3 linked regions of the Parasedimentitalea psychrophila genome follow. The protein of the gene in region 1 interacts with the protein of each later gene in a pairwise test. Links are inferred from orthologs where the notes say so. Each region holds a gene or a part of one and is shown on either strand. Other genes may lie near its edges.

Evidence for each region.
Region 2: the proteins of recO (region 1) and recR interact in binary tests that used the Escherichia coli proteins (3 or more experiments, as listed by UniProt). The link is inferred for Parasedimentitalea psychrophila from one-to-one orthologs.
Region 3: the proteins of recO (region 1) and ssb interact in binary tests that used the Escherichia coli proteins (3 or more experiments, as listed by UniProt). The link is inferred for Parasedimentitalea psychrophila from one-to-one orthologs.

Annotation. Positions count from the first base shown.
Region 1 is NZ_CP127247.1:1,253,159-1,258,287, reverse strand. The notes cover bases 466-3,462. They hold recO (DNA repair protein RecO), read left to right. Parts: upstream 466-1,599; coding sequence 1,600-2,325; downstream 2,326-3,462. Other genes in these bases: QPJ95_RS06005 (acyl-CoA dehydrogenase family protein), read right to left, coding at 3,171-3,462; QPJ95_RS06010 (SGNH/GDSL hydrolase family protein), read right to left, coding at 2,344-3,024; QPJ95_RS06020 (hypothetical protein), read right to left, coding at 1,164-1,469; QPJ95_RS06025 (DUF1491 family protein), read left to right, coding at 834-1,163; era (GTPase Era), read left to right, coding at 466-707. Also shown: more of era, read left to right, coding at 1-465; more of QPJ95_RS06005, read right to left, coding at 3,463-4,829; QPJ95_RS06000 (sulfite exporter TauE/SafE family protein), read left to right, coding at 5,000-5,129. UniProt on the Escherichia coli protein: Involved in DNA repair and RecF pathway recombination.
Region 2 is NZ_CP127247.1:2,038,149-2,043,261, reverse strand. What follows is about bases 1-2,981. They hold recR (recombination mediator RecR), read left to right. Parts: upstream 1-1,183; coding sequence 1,184-1,780; downstream 1,781-2,981. Other genes in these bases: QPJ95_RS09860 (hypothetical protein), read right to left, coding at 2,077-2,943; QPJ95_RS09870 (TraB/GumN family protein), read left to right, coding at 120-1,187; QPJ95_RS09875 (YbaB/EbfC family nucleoid-associated protein), read left to right, coding at 1-108. Outside these bases: QPJ95_RS09855 (DUF1013 domain-containing protein), read right to left, coding at 3,317-4,090; QPJ95_RS09850 (ribonuclease T2), read left to right, coding at 4,222-4,869; QPJ95_RS09845 (DUF2189 domain-containing protein), read left to right, coding at 5,033-5,113. UniProt on the Escherichia coli protein: May play a role in DNA repair. It seems to be involved in an RecBC-independent recombinational process of DNA repair. It may act with RecF and RecO.
Region 3 is NZ_CP127247.1:3,927,791-3,932,704, reverse strand. Bases 1,698-4,479 are described here. They hold ssb (single-stranded DNA-binding protein), read left to right. Parts: upstream 1,698-2,702; coding sequence 2,703-3,257; downstream 3,258-4,479. Other genes in these bases: QPJ95_RS19055 (trimethylamine methyltransferase family protein), read left to right, coding at 3,600-4,479; QPJ95_RS19065 (lytic transglycosylase domain-containing protein), read right to left, coding at 1,874-2,458; QPJ95_RS19070 (hypothetical protein), read right to left, coding at 1,698-1,742. In the rest of the region: QPJ95_RS19075 (tetratricopeptide repeat-containing sulfotransferase family protein), read right to left, coding at 1-1,079; more of QPJ95_RS19070, read right to left, coding at 1,368-1,697; more of QPJ95_RS19055, read left to right, coding at 4,480-4,914. UniProt on the Escherichia coli protein: Plays an important role in DNA replication, recombination and repair. Binds to ssDNA and to an array of partner proteins to recruit them to their sites of action during DNA metabolism. Acts as a sliding platform that migrates on DNA via reptation.

The sequences.
Region 1 (5,129 bases):
GCCGCCGGTTGGACCGCGCCATGGTTGCGGCCGCCTGGGGCGGCGCTGCGGATGCGGATGTGATCGTGCTGATGGTCGAGGCCCACCGGGGCGTCACCGAGGGGGTGGAGAAGATCCTGGAAGGCCTGGCCGAGATTGGCAAGGGCCGCACTGTGACGCTGGCCATCAACAAGATCGACAAGGTTCCGACCGAAAAACTGTTGGGTCTGGCGCAGAAGCTGAACGAGAGCTACGATTTTTCCGAGACCTTTATGATTTCGGCGGAAAAAGGTCATGGGGTTGAGGATCTGCGCAGCTGGTTGGGGGCTAAGGTGCCCGAAGGTCCGTGGCTGTATCCCGAGGATCAGATTGCCGATCTGCCACTGCGGATGATTGCCGCTGAGATGACCCGAGAAAAGCTGACGCTGCGGCTGCATCAGGAATTGCCCTATCAGATGACGGTCGAGACCGAAGGCTGGGAAGATCGCAAGGACGGCTCGGTCAAGATTGATCAGGTGGTCTATGTGGTGCGTGACGGCCACAAGGGCATTGTGCTGGGCAAGGGGGGCGAGACCATCAAAGCTATTGGTCAGGCCTCCCGGACCGAGCTGACGGAGTTCCTAGACCGCAAGGTTCACCTGTTCCTGCAGGTCAAAGTGCGGCCGAACTGGCAGGACGAGTCCGAGCGTTATTCGCAGATGGGGCTGGACTTTAAGGACGGCAACTAGGGCCTTGATTAACGCGGGCGCATCAAGATCGGTGGCCGCCGGGGCGAGTGGTGGTTCTTTTTGCTATCGATCACGCCCGGCGGCATCGCCGGGCCGAGTCCGGCCCTGTGTTGCGGGATCTGCACCATGACCCGTCTGACAGCCGAATTCTGGGTGCAGGCCTATCTGACGCGGCTCAGGCTGCAGGGAATTCCGGGTTTTGTGGTGGCCCATGGCGATGACACGGCCGGCACGGTCCTGGTCAAGCTGAACACGTTGGACGGTCAGGCGATTGCGTTTCAGCGCTCCTATGATTTGATGAGCAATGAACGCCGATGGATCGAACTGGTCAGCGGCGATGAGCGCGAGGTGGATGTCTCGGTGCGCAAGCAACAGGATTTCGACCCCGATCTATGGGTGATCGAGGTCGAGGATCGCCAAGGCCGTCATCTGTTGGATGAACCGGGGCTGGCGTAGCTACCAGCCGCTGCTTTTGAACGCGATGTCATGTGCCGTGGCTGATGGTGCGCCACTGGCAAACCCCCGAATGTGTCCGGCGAAGGTTTTGAAATACTCTTGCGCCTGAAGGTGGGCCAGGGTTTCACCCTTGTCCCAGCGGCCCCAGTGAACCCGGGTTTGCTTGTCGTCGGCGATCGCCACCTGATAGATGAACTTGCCCGCAATCACCGGATCATTGTTGATGGCGGTGATGAAATCGGAGACGGCGCTTTGCCAAGGGGCCTCGGCGCCGCTGTATTTGTAAGTGATGGTGATGCCGCGCATTGTGGGAGTCCTTTGATTAACGGATGTGTTAATTAGAGGTAGGCAATGGGCTGGAGCAATCAAGGGCCAGCTTGCGGATTGGCGGCGGTTGCGGTCTGGTGCTTGCCACAGACCCAAGGGAGGACAGCCATTGGAGTGGCTTGATCACGGCATCTTGCTCAGCCTGCGCCGCCATGGCGAAAGCTCGGCGATTATTGATGTCTTTACCAAGGAACACGGTCGTCACGCGGGCGTGGTGCGGGGGGGGACCAGCCGCAGGCAGGCACCGGTGTTGCAACCCGGCGCGCAGCTGGACCTGATCTGGCGGGCCCGGCTGGAGGATCATCTGGGGCATTATCAGGCCGAGCTTTTGCGCAGTCGGGCAGCGGCGGCGCTGTCGGGGCGGTTGGCGCTGGCCGGGCTGAATGCAGTGACGGGTTTGCTGTCCTTTTGCCTGCCGGAGCGCGCCCCACATGCCAGTCTCTATGCCAAATCCGAACAGTTGCTGGACCTGCTGGAGCATGAAGAACTGTGGCCGCTGGCCTATCTGCACTGGGAGATGACACTGCTGGAGGAGATGGGGTTTGGTCTGGACCTTTCCGCCTGCGCGGTGACCGGGGCGAGTCGAGGGCTGATTTATGTCTCACCAAAATCCGGTCGGGCGGTGTCGGCTGAGGGGGCCGGTGACTGGGCCAGCCGGTTGCTGCCACTGCCACCGGTGCTGCTGGGGGAGGGCGAGGCCGACGACGCCGAGATCGAACAGGGGCTGCGCACCACCGGGTTTTTTCTTGAAGCCCGGCTGGCCCCGTCGCTGGGCCGTCACCCATTGCCCGAGGCGCGGGGGCGTTTTGTCGATGCCTTTACCCGGCGGCGGTAACGATCATTTGGGGCCACGTCACTGGCTCTGAATGATCTGTGCGATTCTGGTGCCAATGGCGCTGCTGGCCTTGACCGAGGGGTGGATCATGTCCACCGCGTGATATGAGCGATCGCCATGCGGAACCAGATCGCGCAGCGACAGAAAGTAGATATCGTTGTCGAGGTCGGCCAGCCGGGCAACCCGCTGCTCTAGAATGTCGCCCTCGCTGCGGCAGTGCTCAATCGCCGAGCCGACACCGGGGCTGCGCAGGTATCCGACATAGATGATCCGTGCTCCGGTTTGGCGAAGCTGCGACAGCATGCCGGGAATGGCGCCCTTGCGACCGTCGTCCGAGACCAGTTTGTCCAGTTTGCGATCACAGGCGAAACAACCACAGCCCAGCAACAGATCGTTGCCGCCTCCGTTGACAATGATCCAGTCCCAGTCGCCGGGCCTATACTGTTTGCGGATGTTCAGACCGGCGCTGCCTGAAATCGGCAGGTTATAGATCACCCGCGCGGCAGACACAGAGCGATCCTCCACCGGTTCCCCCAGGGTATCGGCCACCATATCGGGGATCGACTGGCCGCTGTTGCTGTTCCAGGCCATCAGCGAATCGCCCATCGCCAGAATACGGCTGGGCTGATCCTTGGGGATGGCCCCGGAACAGCCAGTTATGAGGGCCGTCACGGCAAGCAGGTGGGCAAGAAATCGCATGAGCTCTTATAGCGAGAATACCGGGCCAAGATACCACATCAGGCGGAAACAGTCTCTTTCCAGGCAGGGCCTATCCGGCGGGCAAAGAAACGCCCGGCACAGTGGCCGGGCAGGTATGGGGAAGCCCCGGGGAAGTGAAACGACGGTCAGGCCAGCAGGCGGCGGGCGATAACCTGCGCCTGAATTTCGGCGGCGCCTTCAAAGATGTTGAGAATGCGGGCATCACAGAGCACACGGCTGATTTTATACTCCATGGCAAAGCCGTTGCCGCCGTGGATCTGCAACCCGTTGTCCGCCGCCGCCCAGGCGACGCGGGCGCCCAGCAGTTTGGCCATGCCAGCCTCCAGATCGCAGCGATGGCCGTTGTCCTTTTCCCAGGCCGAGAAATAGGTCAGCTGGCGCGCGATCATGATTTCCACCGCCATCATCGCCAGTTTGCCCGACACCCGGGGGAATTCGATCAGTGATTTACCAAATTGCTTGCGGTCCTGAGCGTATTGGGTGGCAAGATCCAGCGCCGATTGCGCCACGCCAATGGCACGGGCGGCGGTCTGGATGCGGGCGGACTCAAAGGTCTCCATCAATTGCTTGAAGCCCTTGCCCTCAGCCCCGCCCAGCAGGTTTTCACCTTTGACCTGAAAGCCGTCGAAGGCCAGTTCGTATTCCTTCATGCCGCGATAGCCCAGCACCTCAATCTCGCCGCCACTCATGCCCTCGGTGGGGAAAGGGGCGTCGACAGTGCCGGGGGTCTTTTCCGCCAGGAACATCGACAGCCCACGATGGTCGGTCGAGTCGGGGTCGGTGCGGGCCAGCAGGGTCATCACATGGGTGCGGGCCGCATGGGTGATCCAGGTCTTGTTGCCGGTGATCTGGTAGTCGCCACTGGCGTCCTTGACGGCGCGGGTGCGCAAGGCGCCAAGGTCAGAGCCGGTGTTGGGTTCTGTGAAAACGGCGGTCGGCAGGATCTCGGCGCTGGCGATCTTGGGCAGCCAGTTTGCTTTCTGCGCGTCAGTGCCACCGCAGATGATCAGCTCGGCCGCGATTTCCGAGCGGGTGCCCAGCGAGCCAACCCCGATATAGCCGCGCGACAGCTCCTCGGAGACCACCACCATCGAGGCCTTGGATAGGCCAAAGCCGCCGAATTCCTCGGGGATGGTGAGGCCAAAGACCCCCATTTCGGCCAGCGCGTCGATGATCTCCATCGGGATCAGCTCGTCCTTAAGGTGCCAGTCATGGGCATGCGGTTCGACCCGCTCGACCGAGAACCGGCGGAACTGTTCGCGGATCATCTCCAGCTCGTCGTCCAGCCCGGTGGCGCCGGTGGTCAGATTGGCGGATTGCTGCTGCATCAGCTCGACCAGACGGCTGCGGGCGGCCTGGGTGTTGCTGGTCTGGGTCAGAGTTATCACCGCAGGCTGCATCAGCGCGCTCAGGTGGTCGGGGCCAAGCCCCATGTCCTGCAGGCGGACAACCTCGCCCTGGTTCATCTGAATGCCGCCGTGGATCTGGTTGAGGTATTCCCCAAAGCCGATCTGCAGGATCAGCTGCTCCACCTCGCCGAATTTTCCATCATCCTGCAGGCGTTCGGCCCATTTCTGCATCTGCACAAGGCTTTGCTGATAGGTGGCCAGCCAGGCCAGCCCATGCGCCGCGGTTTGGTTCTGTTCGATCAACCGCCCCGAGACACGACCGTTTTCACTGACCAGTGCAGCCACAGCCGTGCGGGCGGCCTGGAACACTGTATCCACCGGCGGCAGTGCAGCATTGGTCAGCGCCAGAAGATCACTAAGAAGGGTCGGGGTCATATGCAGGTCCAGTTCATCTTGGCGATGGGTCACATCTATACAGTCCTGACAGGTGGTAGTCACTTTGCAGCCGCAGCGCAACATAAAGACGCTGCATCGCGGCATTTTGGACAATTGTTGCGCGGGTATTTTTCGCGTGCAGCTATTTCTGGATATGGTACTGGAAATTCATGGATAGCTTATTTTTGATATTGTCGCCTGCGCAACTGGCTGCTGCCGTTGGCGTTGCCCTGTTCGCCGGTGTGATCAAAGGGTTGGTTGGCTTTGGCATGCCGATGATCCTTATTTCCGGCCTGAGTG
Region 2 (5,113 bases), 790 kb from region 1 along the record:
GCGGCGGTCAAAGATGCTCAGGCCAAGGCCACGGAAAAGGCACAGGAAGAAATGGCGCGACTGACCGAAAGCATGGGCCTGCCCAAGGACGTCAAGCTGCCGTTCTGAGGCTGATCCCGATGTTGAAACCTCTGTTGTTCGCCCTGGCGATGCTGATGCCTGCCACCTTGCAGGCCCAGGCTTGGGCGACACGTGAGACCTGCGAGGTTGTCTCGGCCGAGATTGACCCGCAGGCCCTGCCGGATGCGCTGCTCGCCCAACTGCGGGCTGATGCCGCCAAAATACCCAACCCCAAAGGCCGGTTCTGGCGCGTCCAGTCCCCTGGTGGCGCGGTGTCGCACCTGTGGGGCACCGTGCATTCGAATGATCCGCTGATCCTGGATCTGCCGGTCATCGTGCAACAGCGGATTTCCGGCGCCCGCATCGTGGCGCTGGAATTTGACCCGGTGTTTGCCTCTCGCCAGGCGGTTGAGGATCATCAGGAAAAAGAACTGTTCCGCCCGAAAAACAGCACCTACAGTTTTGACGACTCTGGCTTGGATCCGCTGATTGTCGATTGGATTCGCAGCCGTCTTGACGGCTTGGGTTGGGGCCGAGAGGCGGCGGATTACCTTACCTTGCCTTTTATCGTCGAAACCCTGTTGTCTGACCCCTGCGACGATTTTTCGGCGGGCGTGGTGCCCGATCAGGATAGTCTGATCCAAACGCTCGGCCTGATTGGCGGCAGCCGCATTCTGGGCCTCGAATCTCCGGATGCGCTGACCGACCACCTGAAAGATCCGCTCAACCAGGACACCACCCTAGCCCTTCTGGCGGTCTATGGCGGCTATCTGGACCCATTGGCCGCAGCCAACCGGGCGACTGGCTTTGCGCTGTATCTGCAGGGGGAATTGGCCCTGGGACGGGCATGGCAGAGGTCCACCCTGGCCCGCATCTACGGGCCGGACCTGGCCGCGCTCTATCTGCAACGCGCCGACCACTTCCTGCTGACCCAGCGCAATAAGACCTTTCTGCAAACCGCCCTGCCCGAGCTGCAGCACGGCGGTGTGTTCATGGCAATCGGATCATTCCATTTGCCCGGCGAACAAGGCATGATCGAACTGCTGCGGCAGGCGGGATATACCGTCTCTCGCATTCCCCTGCCCGGCGAGGTACCGGACGTCCCAGTCGGAGTGACAGTGAAATGAGCGAATCCACCGACGATATTGAAATCCTGATTGCGCTGATGGCCAAACTGCCCGGCCTGGGCCCGCGCTCGGCCCGACGGGCGGTGCTGCACCTGATCCGCAAGCGCGCCCTGTTGCTGACCCCATTGGCCGATTCGATGAGCCAGGTCGCCATCAGCGCCCGCGAATGTCTGAACTGCGGCAATGTCGGCACCTCTGAAATCTGCGATATCTGTCTCGACGAGAACCGCGCCAATGGTGAACTCTGCGTGGTCGAGGACGTTGGCGATCTCTGGGCGATGGAACGCGCGGCCGTGTTCAAAGGCCGCTATCACGTGCTGGGCGGCACCCTGTCCGCTCTGGATGCCATCGGCCCCGAAGAGCTGCGCATTCCGCGTCTGGCCGACCGGGTCACAGCCGAGGCCATCAACGAGGTGATCCTGGCGCTGAATGTCACCATCGACGGCCAGACCACCGCCCATTACATCGCCGACCAGCTGCAGGGGCAGGTCAAACTGACCACTCTGGCGCAAGGCGTACCAATTGGCGGCGAGCTGGATTATCTGGACGACGGCACCATCACCGCCGCCCTGCGGGCCCGCAAAGAGATCTGAGCCAAATTTTAGAAGTAACGGCACCGGACCAGCCCAATACCAAAAACAATACCCCCACCACCAAGTCAGCGCAGCGGTTTTTCCTGATCCTGCTGCAAGGCACTATTGGTTCACTTTGCCCCCCCCCGTGAGCAATACCGAAGCAGGCAGGTTACTGTGTGCAGGATGGTTTACGGCCCTTCGCTGAAATGAGTCCCACGATCTAATCTGTAGACAAGGACAAAACCGCTCTCGCGGTAATAGCGTCCGTTTCAAGCAGTGTTGTCGGAACATGCAAGCACGCATTTACCAGCTTATCAAAGCACACTTTCTACAAATGCATTCTGTGCATGCATCAGAAATGCCTTTGCTGATGTCGCGAGGCACCGTTGATGGCGCATCGCATCCGCCGCAACCTCCTCTCCGCGTGTCACTGGTGGACATGGGATGAAGAACACATCAGGGCGGCACCTATCTAGCAAAACAGCCGTGATGCGGAAAGACGGGAGCGCGTCTCTTTCTTCGCGGCTTGGGGCTGATGGCCAACAGTCTGTAACGATAAGGTCAGCATCCTCGATCACGCGCGGATCGTCTGCCGTACGCCGACGCGCGCCACAATCAGCAGCAGAAAATAACAAGCTTGGCGGGGCGACCTGAACAACTTCGATCGAAAGAGTTTCAGCCGCTTCGAACCAGGAGCGGGCTATGTTACCCGCCGGTCCGACCACTGCGACCCGCAAACCATCCCAAGACCCTCTTTGGGACAGAACAAAAGCGAGATCGCCAAGTACTTCGCACGGATGATTATCGTTCGTGCGAAGGTTCATGACAGGTGCATCAAGCGCGTCTGCAAAGGCGCGAAGGCGGGGCAAACTTGGCGTTCGAATTGCCATTAGATCAAACCAATTGTCCATGTAACCCGCCAAATCTTCTATGGTCTCGGCGCCTTCAAGCTTTGCCGTCACATTCACGTTGATGCCACCCATCGCTGCGACCCCAAGTGCAAGCGCCGTCGGGTTGCGCCATCCAGGTAACTCCGCGATAGAGCCAACCCTAGCTCCACTAAGTGTCTGCGGCATGTTCCGCGATATCCAGCACGCGCCTAATTCAATTGCTCGGACGGCAAGTTGCTCTACAATTGGCTGGTCCAGATCAGAGAGCGACAGTAAGTCGATTTGCTTCATATGCACTTTCCCGTATTCAGAATCTCTTTTTTGTATGTCCCTTTGCCAACGGATTTTTGTTAACCCCAATTTAGCAAACAGTCACGACGCCGAGGAACCTTGCAATACGGGCGTTAGCTTTCCCTTCGCTGTGATGGTCACATTAGACCGATTCTTCACCCCACCCTCAAACACTTAACTTATTAGAAACCAACCGAAGGCAACCAGTGGAAAGCCCCACCAAGAATTATTCATCAGCACGCTGTTCGTGGCTACCGAAACACAAAATCCAGCCTATCAAACGAAACAGGCCTTCCGAAGAACGGAAGGCCTGCAACAGGTATAGTAACAAACCGGGACACAAGGCCGGGTCTCTACAAAAGCTCAAACAGGATCAGCCGCGTGGGTCGTCGCTGTCATCATCGTCGTCGTCATCGCCGTCGCCACCGCCGGCCGGCAGGTTAAAGAAGCTGTCAGCATCCACCGGCGCTTCTCTCTTCGGCGCACGATCAAGACCGCCCAGCGTAAAGGTCGCCAGACCCTCCATGCCGCTTGCCATCTTGGGCTCGGCGTCCATTTCCAGCGACTGTTCGGTGCTGACCAGCTTACGACGCTCGTCGTCGCTCATCACGCCGCCCTCGGCAGCTTTCTTGGCAGCCGCCTTTTGCACCGCCTGGTCCAACTCGGACTGCTTACACAGGCCCAGTGCAACCGGATCGATTGGCTGGATGTTGGCGATATTCCAGTGGGTCCGCTCGCGGATCGCCTGGATCGTCGGCTTGGTGGTGCCCACCAGCTTGGAAATCTGGCTGTCCGCCAGCTCCGGGTGGAACTTGACCAGCCAATAGATCGAGGCCGGACGGTCCTGCCGCTTGGACAGCGGTGTATACCGCGGACCACGGCGTTTTTCCTCGCCCGCAGCCGCCGCATAGAATTTAAGCTTCAGCTTGTGCATCGGGCTGGCTTCAGCCGCCGCGATCTCTTCCTGGGTCAGCTGATTGTTGGCGACCGGGTCAAACCCTTTCACCCCCTGGGCCACGTCGCCATCAGCGATGCCCTGGACTTCCAGCTCGTGCAGATCAACAAAGTCCGCAATCTGTTTAAAGCTGATGGTGGTATTGTCCACCAGCCACACAGCGGTTGCTTTTGCCATCAACGGTTTTGCCATGTGCTCATCTCCATTTACAACACATCTTCCCCGCCGCCTGAAATAGGCTGCCCCGCCTTAGGGGTCTGGTTTCCATTGTCGGGGAATTTGAACCCTATATAGTCGGGATGTTTCAATTTGGGAAGAGCCGAATGCGCAGCATCATTTTGACCGTTGGTTTTGCCCTTTGGGCCCTGAACATCGGCGCCGCCAACGCTGACGGGGAAACGGCGGGAGAGTTCGACTATTACGTGCTGGCCCTCAGCTGGTCGCCCAATTGGTGCGCGCTGGAGGGCGACGCCCGCGGTTCTGACCAATGCGACAGCCGCCACGATTACGGCTGGACCCTGCACGGCCTATGGCCGCAGTTTCACCGTGGCTGGCCGTCATACTGCCACAGCTCGGTCGCCCCGCCATCGCGCCAGATGAGCGCCGAAATGAGCGGCATCATGGGCAGCGCCGGTCTGGCCTGGCACCAGTGGAAGAAACACGGCACCTGTTCGGGCCTGTCGGCGCAGCACTATTATGCGCTGATGCGCCAAGCCTACGCCTCCATCAGCCGTCCCGCCGTATTTCGCAAGCTGGACAAGGGCATAACCCTGCCCGCCGCACTGGTCGAGACGGCCTTTCTGCAGGCCAATCCATTTCTTGGAAAGGACATGCTGACCGTGACCTGCCGTGATGGTTATATCCAGGAAGCCCGGGTCTGCCTGTCAAAGGACCTGACCCCAGTGCCCTGCGGCCGCGATGTGATCCGCGACTGCCGCCTGAAAAACGCCCGCTTGGCGCCAGTGCGGTAGCGCCCCCAACAGGGCTATTTCATAAATAAGGCGGCAAGGGCTGCCGCCCGTCGCAACACTGTGAAGGACATTCGCGCCAATTGTGCTAGAGTCACCTTAAGTGCCGCGCCCGGCAACTGCCCAGACGGCACCCTTCGTCATGGATAGTGAAAGGAGCCCGCTCATGGCAAAAACAATTGGCAATCCACTCAGCTGGTTGTTTCAGCACGCAGAAACAACCAGCCATCACATCTCGGCCTCGGTC
Region 3 (4,914 bases), 2.7 Mb from region 1 along the record:
TGATTTCCGGTGCCAAAGATGGTCGAAAAATTCGACAGGCCGACATCCAATGGATGCCGCGACATAAATATAAACTTGGCATTTGGCAGCAGCATATGCGCTAAACCCAGGTGCAGGGAATTACCCGGCATTTTGTCGACAATGACATCATTGGATACGGTCGTGCCCTGCGAAAGAAACCCATAATAACTCTGCCGAAATATGGCGATCTCCTGCTCGGACAACTGACCAAACCAATCCCAGACATCTGCCCCTCGCTGGGTGTCCTTTATGTGCTGGCGAACAACTTGAAGCGTTTTCGACAAAGCGGTGCTTTCGCCGGCAGTCCCGACTATTGAGTGTCGAGCGAGAATAGTCTCGACTAAGGTCGTTCCGGATCTTGGCATCCCCATGACAAACACGATACGCGGGCCATCGCGATGACACTCTGTCGTGGTGTTTTTCCTGAATTTCTCAATCTGACCGTCTACCAGTTGCTCCATCACTTCAGGAGAATAGTCCGCTTTTTGGGCGGCCTTAGCCTTGGCAAAGAACCGAAACGCAGAGTTCGGGCGGTTGGAGGCGTGTTCGATTTGCCCAAGTGCACTAAAAACTGCGGAGCGTTCTGCGTTTGACAACTTTGGTGACTTTGGTGACTTTGATAGCTTTCGCAATCTAGATGCTTTTTGACCATCGCGCCTAAAAGGGTCTAAACGATTCAAAGCAGCCAATGCAAAAACAGAATTTTTATCTTCCTTCAATACCTTACGGTATCCTTCAATTGCACCCTGTTTATCACCAAGCGAGTGCTTCATAGCAGCCAATTTCCCCCACCCAGCCGTCAGGTCTGGCCTGAGTTGGATTAGGACCTCAACCAGGGAAATGGCTGCTTGACAATCACCTAACTGAAAGTAACAGCTGGCTGTTCTGTCCAGTACAGCGACATCAAGGCTGCTCTCTTGCATCAGCGGTAGTAGTCCAGCCAGGGCCATTCTGTACTGACGTCTCTCCATGAGATGATCAGCGGTCTTTAGAATCTGGCGGCTGGACTGTGCGGCCATGTCACGGTCCGAAATGTCGAGTTGAGCTGAATTTGACATGTGTTGTCCCACAAGGTCGAAAAGATCACTCACATTAGCGAACCAAAATGAATACGACGTAAACGCATGCCTCGGTGAGTTTACGGACTGCCAAATTCCAGCTCGACCTGACCGGGTTCGGTCCATCAACAACAGCGTGCCAAGATCGCGTGATGAACTGACGGTTCGGCGGCGACAGCCTCTCATATGGCAGACAATGCATTGATTATATGTCGTTTTGCATTCATCCCTCACAAGGGTTGCCATGGCCTGCAAGCGCCTGAAACAGGCCCTTTGGCGCTGTTTGAATCAGCTTAACAAGATCACCACGATCATCAGCAGGTTCATCGCCGACACGGGCAGAAGCCAAGGTCTGCGCTGATGCCAGACCGCCCCCAAAGCTGCCATCGGCAGGGACAATACAAAGCCGGCAATGCACATCGTTCCAACCAGAACTCCAAGCAGACCACTGCTGGGCCCCCACAATGTTCCCGGCATCACCATGCCCTTGAGACCAACACCAATCAGAATGCCCAAGATCGCGCCAAGCAGGGTCAATCCAACACCGCGCAGATCGACAGCGGGACGTTGCCCCAGAATTCCATCTACGATTTCACGGGTCGGCACCGCAGTGGGGTGCCACTGCATACGATCAAGACGTTGGTTAAAGCTCTTGGCAATCAAGACATGTCCTCCAAAACTTAAGTCAAAATTAACCAAGATTAAGGCAAATTAATGCCCCGAGAAGGGCGTTAACGCGGCATTAAGCCAGCCTTAAGGTCGCGTTAACGCCGACGCGGGAAACAGGCTGTAAATCAGCTGCCCCAGATTTTTTTCACGTAGTTTTGGGTCTCTCGGTACGGCGGGATTCCGCCATGCTTTTCAACCGCTTGTGGTCCTGCGTTATAGGCCGCCAGAGCCAGTTTCCAGGTGCCGAATTTGCGGTATTGCCTGGCCAGATACCGGGCGCCACCTTCTAGGTTTTGCTGGGGTTTTTGAGGGTCAACGCCCAAAGACCGGGCAGTGGCGGGCATCAGCTGCGCAAGCCCCAACGCGCCCTTGTGAGACTTTGCATTGGGGTTCCAGTTGCTTTCCTGCTGCACCAATCGCAGAAACAGATCTTCGGGTACCCCGTGCTGTCGCGCGGCAGAGCGAGCCATATCAAGGTATTCCCCCCGATAGTTACCGCTATAGGGTAAGTGGCCCCATTTACTGGGCGTATAGATACTGGGTGGCTTTAAACGGACCGAGTTATTGTACTGTCCCGCCGCCCGACCATCCAGAACGCGGGTATGCGATGCAAACAGGCTCCGCTGGCTCTTTGTGCCAAAAATATCCGCCGCAGCAACCGGGCCAGCCGATAAACCTGCAATAACCATGCCAATAGCCAGCTTGCGCATATCAAATTACCCTGCCCTGTCCCCTAACCTCGGCGCAATATATAGACTCTGACTTAAAATGAAAGCATACCAGCAGAACCTTGCCGGTGTCAGGATCATGACCAACAGGCGCCAGTGAACAAACACCCATTTCATCCACAGATGCCTGCTTTTATCAGCCGGGCTCGGACTGTACGGTGTCATATCAAGAGGTGCCGTCAGATTCGCACCACCACAAATATAGACAGCAATAAGGACACGCCCCATGGCCGGCTCAGTCAACAAAGTCATTCTCATCGGCAACCTGGGCCGCGACCCCGAGGTGCGCAGCTTTCAGAACGGCGGCAAGGTGTGCAACCTGCGCATTGCCACCTCGGAAAACTGGAAAGACCGCAGCACCGGAGAGCGGCGCGAAAAAACCGAATGGCACTCGGTCGCCATCTTCAGCGAAGGTCTGGTTCGGGTCGCCGAGCAATATCTGCGCAAAGGCTCCAAGGTCTACATCGAAGGTGCGCTGCAAACGCGCAAATGGCAGGACCAATCCGGTGCTGACCGCTATTCAACCGAGGTCGTGCTGCAGGGCTTTGGCTCAACGCTGACCATGTTGGATGGTCGCGGTGAAGGCGGCGATCAAGGTGGAGGCGGCGGCAACTACGGTGGTGGTGGCGGCGGTGGCAACTATGGCGGCGGCGGCGGTGGCAGTTCGTATGACAGCGGCTCGCAAGGCGGCGGATCGCAAGGCGGCGGCGGCAACTTTGGCGGCGGCGGCGCGCAAAGCGGTGCGTCCCATAACATTGATGACGACGAAATCCCGTTCTAAGATTGACCATATTTCATTGGTAAACTTTTATCGGTTTCACCAATCACAACAAAGGGCTGGCATTTGTCGGCCCTTTTTTGCTGCGCAAGTCTCTAACCTGACCACCAAGCCGGCCCCCATGAAATTATTGTCGCAAATTTCATCTTGGTCGCAAACAGAACAGTTTCCGATTCTGACCGGGGCATTCTGATGTCAACGGGAGAGGAGAGACCATGCAAAGGGAACAATGTTTTGTCAGCCTAATCTGCCGCACTATTGGTGCGGCGCGTGGGCTTGCTGCCAGGGGCCGTCCTGTTTGGATCTGACACCCCTTCAGATCCATTTGAAATAACAGGCTTTACCATGAACAAACCAACCAACCCCACCGCCCGCGTCGCCCGCAGCGGAGGTCGCGCCGCGCGTCGCGCCGCCCGTGCAGCACCGGTTCCCGAGCATCTTCGCTCCATACATCCAGGCATGGAAGGCGGCACACTCAAGCCGCTCACCCAGCAAGATATGGAACGCATCCATAGTTCTGTCTTGGACGCACTGGAAAATATCGGTCTTGCCGATGCGCCGCAAAGCGGCATTGACTACTTGGTCGGCGCAGGCTGCATCCTGGGAGATGACGGCCGCATCCGCTTTCCGCGGGCTTTGGTCGAAGACACCATCGCCAAGGCCAATCGCTCGATCACCCTGTTCAGCCGCGATGGCAAAACTGATCTGGAGCTGTCGGGCAACCGGGTCCACTACGGCACCGCAGGCGCCGCCGTGAGCATGGTCGATGTCCACGGCCGTGAATACCGCCATTCTACGGTGCAAGACCTGCATGACGCGGCACGCATTGCAGACCAGTTGAACAATATTCACTTTCTCCAGCGGCCAATGGTCTGCCGTGACATCGCCGACAATCGTGAGATGGACCTGAATTCCATCTATGCCAGCGCAGCCGGCACCACCAAACACATAGGCGTTTCATTCAGCGAACCCGATTTTGTCGATGACGGCCTTGAAATGCTGCACATGATGGCCGGAGGCGAAGACAAATGGCGTGAACGGCCCTTTGTGTCGAACAGCAATTGTTTTGTAGTGCCGCCGATGAAGTTCGCCACCGAAAGCTGCGAAGTCATGGAGAAATGCATCCTTGGTGGTATGCCTGTTCTGTTGCTTTCGGCGGGCATGGCAGGCGCTACCGCACCGTCAACCATTGCCGGCGCTATTGTGCAGGCCTGCGCCGAATGTCTGGCCGGTCTGGTCTATGTCAACGCCGTCAAACCCGGTGCCCCGGCAATTTTTGGAACCTGGCCATTTGGGCTCGACCTGCGAACAGGCGCTATGTCCGTCGGCTCGGGCGAACAGGCGCTGCTGACGGCAGGCTGTGCTCAGATGCACTCATTCTATGGCGTGCCGGGAGGTGCTGCGGCAGGGGCCGCCGATTCCAAACTGCCGGATATGCAGGCCGGATGGGAGCAGATGTGCTCGGCGGTGATGGCGGGGCTGTCCGGTCTGAACATGGTCTATGAAGCTGGCGGCATGCATGCGTCCTTGCTGGGCTTTTGTCATGAATCACTGATCCTCAGTGATGATCTGCTTGGACAGGCGCTGCGCTGTGTTCGCGGCATCGAAGTCACGGACGAAACAATGGCGCTGGATCAGATCCGCGACACCTGCATTGGCG